Regions from separate parts of the Delftia sp. WY8 genome, predicted to be linked through region 2. Evidence: predicted binding sites of a transcription regulator. Region 2 holds the regulator's gene; the other holds the start of a gene.

Region 1 (6,334 bases), 2.8 Mb from region 2:
GGGCGCGCGGCTGCGCCAGCTGGGGGTATCGCACATCGTCATCGACCGCCAGGCGCGCCCTGGCGACCAGTGGCGCAACCGCTATAAATCGCTGTGCCTGCACGACCCGGTCTGGTACGACCACCTGCCGTACATGCCTTTCCCGGACAACTGGCCCGTGTTCGCGCCCAAGGACAAGATCGGCGACTGGCTGGAGATGTACACCAAGGTGATGGAGGTCAACTACTGGCCGTCCACCAACTGCCTGAACGCCCGCTTCGATGAGGACCGGCAGGAATGGGAAGTCACCGTGGAGCGCAATGGCGAGACGCAGGTGCTGCGCCCCAGGCATGTGGTGTTCGCCACCGGCATGTCGGGCAAGGCGAATGTGCCCAAGATCAAGGGCCAGGACATCTTCAAGGGCGAGCAGCAGCACTCGTCCCAGCACCATGGCCCGGACGCCTACGCGGGCAAGAAGGTGGTGGTGATCGGCGCCAACAATTCCGCCCACGACATCTGCGCGGCCCTGTGGGAGCACGGCGCCGATGTGACCATGGTGCAGCGCTCGTCCACGCACATCGTGCGCTCCGATTCGCTGATGGACATCGGCCTGGGTGACCTGTACTCGGAGCGCGCCGTGGCCAGCGGCGTGACGACCAGGAAGGCGGACCTGATCTTTGCCTCGCTGCCCTACCGCATCATGGCCGACTTCCAGGTGCCGGTGTACAACCGCATCCGCGAGCGCGACGCTCAGTTCTACCGCCAGCTGGAGGCGACCGGCTTCATGCTGGACTTCGGGGATGACGACTCGGGCCTTTTCATGAAGTACCTGCGCCGCGCCTCGGGCTACTACATCGACGTGGGGGCCTGCGATCTGGTGATCGACGGCAGCATCAAGCTGCAGGCGGGCAAGCAGATCAGCCACCTGTCGGAAAACGCGGTGGTGCTGGCCGATGGCACCGAGCTGCCGGCGGACCTGGTGGTCTACGCGACCGGCTATGGCTCCATGAACGGCTGGGTGGCCGACCTGATCAGCCAGGAGGTGGCGGACAAGGTAGGCAAGGTCTGGGGCCTGGGCTCGGACACCACCAAGGACCCGGGACCGTGGGAGGGCGAGCAGCGCAACATGTGGAAGCCCACGCAGCAAGAGGCGCTGTGGTTCCACGGCGGCAACCTGCACCAGTCGCGCCACTACTCGCTGTACCTGGCGCTGCAGCTCAAGGCGCGGCAGGAAGGCCTGCCGGTGCGTGTCTATGACCTGCAGCAAGTTCATCACCTGCGGTAAGGCCGAATAATCGCCATGGGGCGGCTGTGCCGCCCGCCAACCCAGCCTTGCAAAACAGAAAGTTCAATCATGAAAGCAGCACGTTTCCACGACCGGGGCGACATCCGCATCGAGGACATCCCCGAACCCGTGGTGGAGCCCGGCACCGTGGGCATCGAAGTGGCCTGGTGCGGCATCTGCGGCACGGATCTGCATGAGTTCATGGAAGGGCCGATCTTCATCCCGCCCTGCGGCCACCCGCATCCCATCTCGGGCGAGTCCGCACCCATCACCATGGGGCATGAGTTCTCGGGCGTGGTGTACGCCGTGGGCGCGGGGGTGGACGATATCCAGGTCGGCCAGCATGTGGTGGTGGAGCCCTACATCGTGGCCGACGATGTGCCCACGGGGCCGGGCGACAACTACCACCTGTCCAAGGACATGAACTTCATCGGCCTGGGCGGGCGCGGTGGCGGGCTGTCCGAGCGGATTGCCGTCAAGCGCCGCTGGGTGCATCCCATCTCCGATGCCATTCCACTGGACCAGGCCGCGCTGATCGAGCCGCTGTCCGTGGGCCACCATGCCTACACCCGCAGCGGAGCGAAGGCCGGCGATGTGGCACTGGTGGGCGGCGCCGGCCCCATCGGCCTGCTGCTGTCGGCCATCCTCAAGGCCAAGGGCCTGACCGTCGTCATCACCGAGCTCAGTGCCAAGCGCAAGCAAAAGGCGCGTGAATCGGGCGTGGCCGATCACATCCTGGACCCCTCCGAGGTGGACGTGGTGGCCGAGGTGATGAAGCTCACCGGCGGCAAGGGCGTGGATGTGTCGTTCGAATGCACCAGCGTGAACAAGGTGCTGGACACGCTGGTGGCCGCGACGAAGGCCACGGGCGTGGTGGTGATCGTGTCCATCTGGAGCCATCCGGCCACCATCAACGTGCACAGCGTGGTCATGAAGGAGCTGGACGTGCGCGGCACCATCGCCTACTGCAACGACCACCAGGAAACCATCAAGCTGGTCGAGGAGGGCAAGATCAACCTCGAGCCCTTCATCACCCAGCGCATCCAGCTCGATGACCTGGTGGCCCAGGGCTTTGACACGCTGATCCACAACAACGAGTCGGCGGTGAAGATCATCGTGCAGCCACGGTTCAAATAGCCGCTGGGCACCGCGACTGCACGAACCTGGATCTTTCGTGCCGGTCGCCGGCGGAGCCGGGCGCAAAGGGGTCAAAACCCGGCGGGGGCCGACACATGCCTCCCGCCGGCAAGCAGGGTTTCCAAAAATCGCTCAGACTAGCCAGAAGCGACTTTTGCAGTACCGAAGATTTCTGCAACCGACTGAAAAACCCGCGGAACTTCGGCTTTAGCACTCAATCCTAACGAGTGCTAATATGAAGGAATGGAAGAAAGGAACTCTGCAATGACAAACGCCTCCGGCTCCATTGCGACCACCTTGGCGCCCGCTAACCCCTGGGCCCTGGTGCCGCCTCTGGGCAATCTGGATGCCTACATTTCCGCGGTCAACCGCCTGCCCATGCTCACCCTCGAGGAAGAGCAGGACTACGCCCGCAAGCTCAAGGAACACAGTGACCTGGACGCCGCAGGGCGTCTGGTGATGTCCCACCTGCGCCTGGTGGTGTCCATCTCGCGCCAGTACCTGGGTTACGGCCTGCCCCACGGCGACCTGATCCAGGAAGGCAATGTCGGCCTGATGAAGGCCGTCAAGCGCTTCGATCCCGATCAGAACGTGCGCTTGGTGAGCTACGCCATGCACTGGATCAAGGCCGAGATCCACGAGTACATCCTCAAGAACTGGCGCATGGTCAAGGTCGCCACGACCAAGGCCCAGCGCAAGCTGTTCTTCAACCTGCGCTCCATGAAGCAGGGACTGAAGTCCGACGCCGCCATGGCCGAGGACGGCGCCATGCTGCGCGACACGCTGACCTCCGGCGAGATCGACGCCATGGCCGAGAAGCTCAACGTCAAGCGCGAAGAAGTCATGGAGATGGAAACGCGCCTGGCCGGTGGCGACGTGCTGCTGGACCCCTCGCCCAGCGATGATGGCGAGCAGGCCTTCGGCCCCATCGCCTATCTGGCCGACGGCGCACATGAGCCCACGGCCATGATCGAGTCGCGCCAGCGTGACCACCTGGCCACCGACGGCATTGCCATGGCGCTGGATTCGCTGGACGACCGCAGCCGCCGCATCGTCGAGGAGCGCTGGCTCAAGGTCAACGATGACGGCTCGGGCGGCATGACGCTGCATGAGCTGGCCGCCGTGTATGGCGTGAGCGCCGAGCGCATTCGCCAGATCGAGGTGGCTGCCATGAAGAAGATGAAGAAGGCCCTGGCCGAGTTCGCCTGATGGCCTGACGGCCTGACGGCCTGGGCTGACAGGCTGCTTCAAGACAAACCCGGATAATCTCCGGGTTTTTTATTGCCCGCAGCCTTTGCGGCCCCCACGTACCCCATGCCCGCCAGCGCCATCTCGCCACTACGCCGCCTCTTCGCCAATGCCTTGGCCACCGCCCTGGCTTCGGCCCTGCTGCCTTGCGCCGCCGTGGCGGGCGACCAGTGGCCCAGCAGGCCCCTGCATCTGATCGTGGGCTTTCCCGCGGGCTCCTCCCCCGACCTCACGGCGCGCGCCCTGGCCGAGCCGCTGGAAAAGCGTCTGGGCCAGCCCGTCATCGTCGAGAACAAGGTGGGAGCAGGCGGCAACATTGCAGGCGAGCAGGTGGCCCGTGCGCGCGATGGCCATACCTTCAGCGTGATGATCAACGGCAACCTGACGATTGCCCGCCTGCTCAACCCCGCCGTGCGCTACGACCCCGTCAAGGACCTGCAGCCCGTCAGCCTGATCGGCGTGGCACCCCTGGTGCTGGTGGCGCCGGCCGGCGCGCCCGAGGGCCGGGCCTTCCTGGAGGCCGCTGCCCAGGCCGGCAGCCGCTGGAGCTACGGCTCGCCCGGCGTGGGCACCGTGGGCCACCTGGGCATGGAGCTGCTCAAGAGCCGCTCCGCGCTCAGGCCCGAGCACATTCCCTATCCCGGCTACCCGCAGGTGTTCAACGCCATCCAGGGCGGCGACCTGCAGCTGTCCATGCTGCCGCCCGCGCTGGCCATGGCCCAGGTCCAGGCCGGCAAGCTGCGCGGCGTGGCCGTGACCTCGGCCGCGCGCAGCCCGCTGGCGCCGGGCCTGCCCAGCCTCAAGGAGCTGGGCGTGGGCGATTTCGACCTGGAGATCTGGAACGCCGTGGCCGCGCCCAAGGCCATGCCCGCCGCCCATGTGCACAAGCTGGCCGAGGCCGTGAGCGAGATCGTGCGCTCGCCCGAGATGCGCGCGCGCCTGGCCGCCCAGGGCTGGCAGGCCGTGGGCAGCTCGCCCGAAGGCCTGGCCCTGCGCATGCGCCAGGACGTGGCGACGCTGGGCCGCATCATCCGCGAACAGGGCATACGCGCACAATGATGCGCCCAGTGACGTGCCCTCTTTGACACCCCCATGACCGCAGCCCAAGCCTTTACCGAACTCAACGCCTGGCAGGTCATGGCCTGGGGCCTGGCCTTCTTTGGCGTGCTCTACCTGGCCGGCGGCTGGGGCATGACGGCGCTCACGCGCTGGCTGCAGCGGCGCGGCGTGGGCCGCGTGCTGGACACGCGCCCGCTCAAGCCCGACCAGTTGCAGCGCGAATGGCGCCAGTCGCTGCATTCGGTGCTGATCTTCGGCATCGGCATGATCGTGCCCTGGGGCCTTCTGCAACTGGGGTGGGCGCGGCTGGAGCCCGATGCAGGCCCCTGGCGCATTGCCGTCGAAATCGTGGTGCTGCTGATCTGGAACGATGTGCATTTCTGGATCAACCACCGCCTGCTGCATACGCGGCTGCTGGGGCGCTTTCATGGTGACCATCACCGCTCCATCGTCACCACGCCGTGGTCCACCTACAGCTTCCATCCCATCGAGGCGCTGATGCTGGGCAACGTCATCCTGTTGCCCATGGTGGTGCATGACTTCAGTTTCTGGTCGCTGGCCTCGGTGCCGGTACTCAGCCTGCTGCTGAACGTCATAGGCCACTCCAACTACGACTTCTTTCCCGGGGTGTCCGACACGCATGCGCTGGCCGCCAGCCGGCGCCACCACCTGCACCATGCCCGGCCCAACGGCAACTATGGCTTTGCGCTGGCCTTCATGGACCGGCTGATGCGCACGCGCGTGGCCCTGCCCGCCACGGCCCGGCCCAGGACGGAATGAGCCGACCGCCTGCTCGCCACGTCCAGCCCCGGCTGCCCCGGCTGCGCCACGGGCGCGACCTGCAGTCGCTGGCCTATCTGGTGGCGCTGCCGCTGATCGTGTGGTGGCAGTGGCAGCATGGCTGGAACCTGTGGCTCTACGGGATCGAGCTGTTCCTCACGCTGGGCGTGGGCGTCATCCACCACAACCACACGCATTTGCGCATGTGGCGCGGGCGCTGGGCCAACCGCTTCACCGACTACTGGCTGACCCTGCTGCAGGGCCACCCGACCTTTGTGTTCTGGCCCGCCCATGTGGCCAACCACCACCGCTTCCGCCACGGCCCGCGCGACATGGCACGCACCTACCGCTTCGGCGGCGACCACAACCATCTGCTGGGCTACCTCCTGCACCCGCTGCAGGCCGGCTGGGTGCTGTACCCGCTGTTCCTGCGCTGGCTGGGCCAGCTGCGGCGGCATTGGCCCGGCGCCTTTCGCTACTGCATGGGCCAGTACCTGCTGTGGCTGGGCAGCTGGGCGCTGCTGCTATCGCTGGATTGGCAAAAGGCCTTGCTGCTGGTGATCGTTCCCCAGTTGCATGGCCTGCACTGGCTGCTGGCCACCAACTACCTGCAGCACGCCCATGCCGATGGCCGGCCACTGACGCGCGGCCAGCGGCTGGACAGCGCCACGCCACTGAACTACGCGCGCAACTTCGAGGGCTGGGTCAATCCGCTGCTGTTCAACATCGGCCTGCACACGGCCCACCACGAGCGGCCCCAGGCCCACTGGTCAGAGCTCACGCGCCTGCACAGCGAGCACTACCGCCAGCGCGTGGCTCCCGCGCTCAACGAAGGCGGACTGCTAC
Region 2 (6,334 bases):
CCCTGCACGCGGGCCTGCTGGAGCGCATCAGCCAGGCCCCGCCGCGCGCCATCGGCCTGGACGTGATGCTCAGCGAAGAAGATCTGGACTATCCCGGCGATGACCTGCTGCTGGCGCGCGTCCTGCAGCGCAGCGGCCGCACCGCCTTGCCCGTGGCGCCGGGCACGGATCCGCTGCCGGCCTTTGCACAGGCTGCGGCAGCGCTGGGCCACACCCAGCTGCCCGTGGATTCCGACGGCGCCGTGCGCAGCTTCCATGCCATTGAAGGCAGCGCGCAGCAGCCCTGGTGGCACATGGCGCTGGCCCTGCACTGCGTGGGCCAGCACGGCCGCGCATGCGCCCGCCCCGAACCCGTGCCGCCGCTGGACCCCGGCACACCCGCATGGCAGCGCCGCCAGCGGGAGATCATTGCCTTCGCACAGGCCAGGCCCGAGCAGGGCGCGCGTGACCGCTCGCCCTTCACCACCTATTCGTACATCGACGTGCTGCGCGGCCGCATTCCTGCTGCGGCATTTCGCGGCAAATACGTGCTCATAGGAACGACGGCCGCCGGACTGGGAGCGCAGTTCACCGCACCGCTGGGTGCCAGCGCGCGCCCCATCTCCAGCGTGGAAATGCTGGCCCATGTGCTCAACGGCAGCCTGCAGGGCTCGCACGTACACCGCGCTTCGGCGGGGCTGGACCGTGCGCTCAACACCGCAGCCGTGCTGCTGGCCCTGCTGGCCCTGGCCTGGCTGGGCCCTTCGGGCGGCATGCTGGCCTGCGCGCTGCTGGCCCTGGCCTGCCTGTCGCTGGCCGGGCTGGCACCACGCATCTTGCAGGTGCAGACGGCCCCTGCCGCAGCCCTTCTGGGCCTGGCCCTGGCCTATCCGCTGTGGAGCTGGCTGCGCCTGCGCGCCGCCGCCCGCTTTCTGGCGCTGGAACTGCGAGACCTGCAGGGCCAGGGCCTGCCCACCGCGCTGCGCCTGGGCGGCGACCTGCTGGACCAGCGCATTGCCGCCGTCGAGCAGGCTTCGCGGCAACTGCGCGCCCTGCACCATTTCGTCAGCGAAAGCCTGCGCCAGTTGCCCTCGCCCACCTTTGTCTGCGACCGCCAGGGCCATGTGCTGCTGGCCAATGCCGCGGCCCATGCCTATGCGCGCAGCCTGGATCACGACCTGCGCGCTGGCGACTCCCTTCCCAGGCTGCTCGATGGCCTGCGGGCGCTGGACACGGCGCCCGGCCCGCAAGCCGGCAGCCCACTGCTCACGGCCAGGGCGCTTGCCGCCGGCGGCCTGCCGCTCAGCAGCGAGGGGCGCGACGGCCGCGGCCGCAGCCTGATGCTGCTGGTCCAGGCCTTCGAGGCTCCGCCCACCACGGGCTGGCTGATCACCCTGGTCGATATCAGCGATCTGCGCAGCGCCCAGGCCCAGCGCGACCAGGCCATGCAGTTCATCTCGCACGACATCCGGGCGCCCGTGGCATCCATCATCACCTTGCTGGAGATGCAGCGTGGTTCCGTACAAGCGCCCGACCTGGGCATGCTGCTCCCGCGCATCGAAGGCTATGCCCAGGCCTCCCTGCAGCTGGCCGACGATTTCGTGCACCTGGCTCGTGCCCAGCAGCAGGCGCTGCGCCAGCAGCAGCTGGACCTGGGCCTGGTGCTGGACCAGGCCGTGGAAAGCTGCTGGGCCCAGGCCAGCGCCGCCCATGTGCAGCTGGAATTCAGCCTGCCCGAGCAGGAATGCCCCGTGCTGGGCGACCCGGGCATGCTCCACCGCGCAGCCGTCAACCTGATCGGCAACGCCATCAAGTACGGAGCGCACGGGCAACCGGCAAGCGGCGCCACGGTGCAATGCCTGCTGCTGCAGGACGCCGGCCATTGCCGCATCGCCATCCGGGACCACGGACCCGGCATGGATGCGCAGGCCGTCGCCCGCCTGAGCCAGCCCTTCGAGCGCCTGGACCACCATCAGCACCTGGACGGCGCAGGCCTTGGGCTGGCCTTTGTCCGCACCGTGGCTGCCCGCCATGGCGGGCAGCTGCAGATAGAAAGCGCGCCAGGCCAGGGAAGCACCTTCAGCATCGTGCTGCCGAAGGCGCAGCAAGCCTGACCGGGGGTGTCATCCCGGCGGAGGGCCCGTGAAAACGAAAAAGCCCTGAAGTCTTTCAACTTCAGGGCTTTGCGTTTTTTGGTGCGGCTGGCAGGAATCGAACCCACGACCCCTTGGTTCGTAGCCAAGTACTCTATCCAGCTGAGCTACAGCCGCAACGCTTCGCATTGTAGCAGCGGGTTTTGGAGCTTCCAGGCAAAAGCGCCATATTTCTGCAAAAAACCTGGAAGTCGCATTCAATGGCAGCCATGCCAGCCGGCAGCGTCGCGCCCAGCAAAAAAGCCTGCCGCCCGGAAAGGCGGCAGGCTTTTTCATACCAATGAATGGTAGGGCCTCCCAGAGTCGAACTGGGCACCAACGGATTATGAGTCCGCTGCTCTAACCAAGCATGAGCTAAGGCCCCTGATTCACCAAGGCAGCGCGGATGCACGCCATGGCAAACAGCTATTGTAGATCCTAACCTGCGCGGCTCAGCGCTTGTGGCTCAGCGCGTTGCTGACCAGCTTGGAGGTGATGTCCACGATCTGGATCATGCGGTCGTAGTGCATGCGGGTGGGGCCGATCACGCCCAGCGTGCCCACCACCTTGCCGTCGAGCTCGTAGGGCGCGCTGACCACGGACAGCTCCTCGAAGGGCACGACCTGGCTTTCGCCCCCGATGTAGATGCGCACACCTTCAGCCTGGCTGGAGAAATCCAGCAGCCTGAGGATCTGGGTCTTTTGCTCGAACAGGTCGAAGGCGCGGCGCAGATTGCCCATGTCGCTGGAGAAATCGCTGACCGACAGCAGGTTGCGCTCGCCCGCGATGACCACGTCCTCCTGGGCACTGGTCATGGCCTCCGTGCCCACGTTGACGGCTGCCTGCATGAGGGTGGCCACCTCGCCGCGCAAAAGCTCGACCTCGCCCTTGAGGCGCTCGCGCACCTCTTCCATGGCCAGGCCTGCGTAGTGGCTGTTGAGAAAGTTCGATGCCTCGATCAGCTGAGAGGCCGAGTAATCCACGTCGGTGAAGATGACGCGGTTTTGCACGTCACCGTCGGGCGAGACGATGATGACCAGAAAGCGCCGCTCCGACAGTCGCACGAATTCGATGTGCTTGAACACCGAGGTACGGCGAGGCACCAGCACCACGCCCACGAACTGGGAAAGGCTGGACAGCAGATTGGCGGCGTTGGCTATGACTTTCTGCGGCTGCTCGGGCACGAGCTCGGGCGTCACGATATCTGCACGGTCCGCCGTGAGCATGGTGTCCACGAACAGCCGGTAGCCCCGGGCGGTCGGAATGCGGCCGGCCGAGGTGTGCGGACTGATGATCAACCCCAGGTCTTCGAGGTCAGCCATCACATTGCGTATCGTGGCAGGCGACAATTCAAGCCCCGACGCACGCGACAGGGTCCGCGAGCCCACAGGCTGGCCGTCAGCGATGTAACGCTCGATCAGCGCTTTGAGCAACAACTTGGCACGTTCGTCGAGCATGTGATGATTTTAATGATGTAATTTCCAGAAATGACGTCCACGTTTCGCCACGTTGCCTTGATCGGGAAGTACCACGCTCCCAGCGCAAGCGCCCCGTCCGAGAATGCCAGCAACGCGCTCGAGCGCATTGCGGACTTCCTCAGGCGCCAGGGCTGCGAAGTCGTGCTCGATACCCAATCGGCCCTGCACGCAGGGCTCACAGACTACCCCACCCTCGATGTCGATGGCCTGGGCAGGCATTGCGACCTGGGCCTGGTCGTCGGCGGCGACGGCACCATGCTCGGCGTGAGCCGGCACCTGGCGCAATACGGAACGCCCCTGATCGGGGTGAACCAGGGCCGCCTGGGCTTTGTCACCGACATCGCGCTGGAGGACTTCGAGGCCACGCTCACCCCCATGCTGCAGGGCGAGTACGAAGAAGACCTGCGTCCCCTGATGTGCGCCCGCGTGATCCGCGAGGGCGAATGCGTGTTCGAGGCCCTGGCCATGAACGACGTGGTGGTCAACCGCGGCGGCACCTCCGGCATGGTGGAGTTGCGCATCGAGGTCGGCGGCCGCTTTGTCTCCAACCAGCGCGCCGACGGCCTGATCGTGGCCACGCCCACGGGCTCCACGGCCTATGCCCTGTCCGCTGGCGGGCCGATGATGCATCCGTCCATCCCCGCCTGGGTCATGGCACCCATTGCGCCGCACAACCTGTCCAATCGCCCCATCGTGCTGTCCGATGCCAACGAGGTCACGATCGAAGTCGTGGCCGGGCGCGATGTCAGCGCCAATTTCGACATGCAGTCGCTGGCCTCGCTGCAGCACGGCGACCGCATCCTCGTGAGCCGCGCCCACCACAGCGTGCGCTTTCTGCACCCCAAGGGCTGGAACTACTTCGCCACGCTGCGCAAGAAACTGGGCTGGAACGAGGGAGGCGCCTGACCATGGCGCTCAAGCGCATCGTGCTGCGCGACTTCGTGATCGTGCAGGCCCTGGATCTGGACTGGCATGCGGGCTTCACCGTGCTGACCGGCGAGACCGGCGCCGGCAAATCCATCCTGATCGATGCATTGCAGCTGGCCCTGGGCGCCCGCGCCGACGCCGACGTGGTGCGCGAAGGCTGCCCCCAGGCCGATATCTGCGTGGAGTTCGACGGCTGCGCGCGGCTGCGCCCCTGGCTGGAGGCGGCAGGCCTGGCCTGCGAGGACAACAGCCTGCTGCTGCGGCGCACGGTGGACACCCAGGGCCGCAGCCGCGCCTGGATCAACGGCACGCCGGCCACGGCCACGCAGCTGCGCGCCCTGGGCGAGCAGCTGATCGACATCCACGGCCAGCATGCCTGGCAAAGCCTCACGCGACCCGACGCAGCACGCGCGCTGCTGGACGCCTATGCAGGCATAGACAGCCGCGAGGTCCAGGCCTGCTGGAGCCGCTGGAGCCAGGCACGACAAGCCCTGCAGCATGCGCAATCCGCCCAGGACAGCCTGCAGCGCGAACGCGAACGGCTGCAGTGGCAGATCACCGAACTCGACAAGCTGGCCCCGCAGGCCGACGAGTGGGACGAGCTTAATGCCCAGCACACGCGCCTGTCGCATGCCCAGACCCTGATAGACACCGCCCAGACCACGCTGCAGATGCTGGAGGACGACGAGGCCGGCGTGATCACTCCGCTGGGCCGCGCCAGCCATCTGATACAGAACCAGGAACACCTGGAGCCCGAGTTCCAGAACATCGCCGACGTGCTGGCCTCGTGCACGGCCCAGGTGCAGGATGCGCGCCATTCGCTGCAGGCCTATCTGCGCCGCGCCGACCTGGACCCCGAACGCCTGGCCGAGCTGGATGCACGCCTGTCGCTGTGGATGCAGCTGGCGCGCCGCTACCGCCGCACGCCCGATGAGCTGCCGGCACTGCTGGCCGGCTGGCGCCAGGAGCTGCAGCAGCTGGATGCCGCCGTGGACATAGAGGCCCTGCACGCTGCAGAGCAATCCGCGCAGCAGCACTACCAGGCCAGCGCCCGGGTGCTGTCGCAGCAACGCGCCCTGGCTGCGCCGCGCCTGTCGCGCGCCATCACCCAGGCCATGCAGGGCCTGGGCATGGAAGGCGGCCTGTTCGAGGCCGCCCTGTCCACAGCCGATTCTCCCGGTGCCTTTGGCGTGGACAGCGTGGCCTTCCTGGTCGCCGGCCATCCTGGAGCCAGCCCCAAGCCGATTGCCAAGGTGGCGTCGGGCGGCGAGCTGTCGCGCATTTCGCTGGCCATTGCCGTGACCACCAGCGAGCTGGGCGAGGCCGGCACGCTGATCTTCGACGAGGTGGACTCGGGCGTGGGCGGCGCCGTCGCCGAGACCGTGGGCCGCCTCATGCATGCGCTGGGCCGATCGCGCCAGGTGCTGTCCGTCACCCATCTGCCGCAGGTCGCGGCCTGTGCCGACCACCACTATCTGGTGGCCAAGCAGCGCGCAAGGCAGGGCACGCTCAGCACCGTGCAGCCGCTGGACAGCACCGCGCGCGAGGCAGAGCTGGCCCGCATGCTGGGCGGCGAGCGCCAGTCCGAAACCACGATGGCCCATGCCCGCGAAATGCTGGCCATGGCGCGCCAGGCACCCCCGCCCCGCCCGGCGCCGCGCAGGCCCGGCCGGCAGCGGCCGCAGGCCGACGCGCAGCGTACCCGGCCCAAGCCGGGCCGTGCGGCCAACGGCGCGCGCAACACCAATGGAGGCTGATGCCATGTCGCTTGAGATCGTGCTGATCACCGGGATGTCCGGATCGGGCAAATCCGTCGCC

Evidence for each region. Region 2 encodes HrcA, which represses chaperone genes, less so after heat shock. Its sites were predicted from a motif close to TTAGCACTCNNNNNNNNNGAGTGCTAA; they were not measured.
Region 1: rpoH (RNA polymerase sigma factor RpoH) is a predicted target of HrcA. The motif match lies at 2,609-2,635, and genes of this name have one in related genera.

The regions. Positions count from the first base shown of each region.
Region 1 is NZ_CP049795.1:2,194,892-2,201,225, forward strand. Features, by position in the region: gene G4D77_RS10080 (NAD(P)/FAD-dependent oxidoreductase) at 1-1,264, shown strand, start outside; gene G4D77_RS10085 (2,3-butanediol dehydrogenase) at 1,334-2,401, shown strand; gene rpoH (RNA polymerase sigma factor RpoH) at 2,666-3,610, shown strand; gene G4D77_RS10095 (Bug family tripartite tricarboxylate transporter substrate binding protein) at 3,716-4,708, shown strand; gene G4D77_RS10100 (sterol desaturase family protein) at 4,742-5,488, shown strand; gene G4D77_RS10105 (fatty acid desaturase) at 5,485-6,334, shown strand, end outside.
Region 2 is NZ_CP049795.1:4,947,928-4,954,261, reverse strand. Features, by position in the region: gene G4D77_RS22795 (CHASE2 domain-containing protein) at 1-2,093, shown strand, start outside; tRNA gene G4D77_RS22790 (tRNA-Arg) at 2,173-2,249, opposite strand; tRNA gene G4D77_RS22785 (tRNA-Ile) at 2,418-2,496, opposite strand; gene hrcA (heat-inducible transcriptional repressor HrcA) at 2,564-3,568, opposite strand; gene G4D77_RS22775 (NAD kinase) at 3,599-4,495, shown strand; gene recN (DNA repair protein RecN) at 4,498-6,273, shown strand; gene rapZ (RNase adapter RapZ) at 6,278-6,334, shown strand, end outside.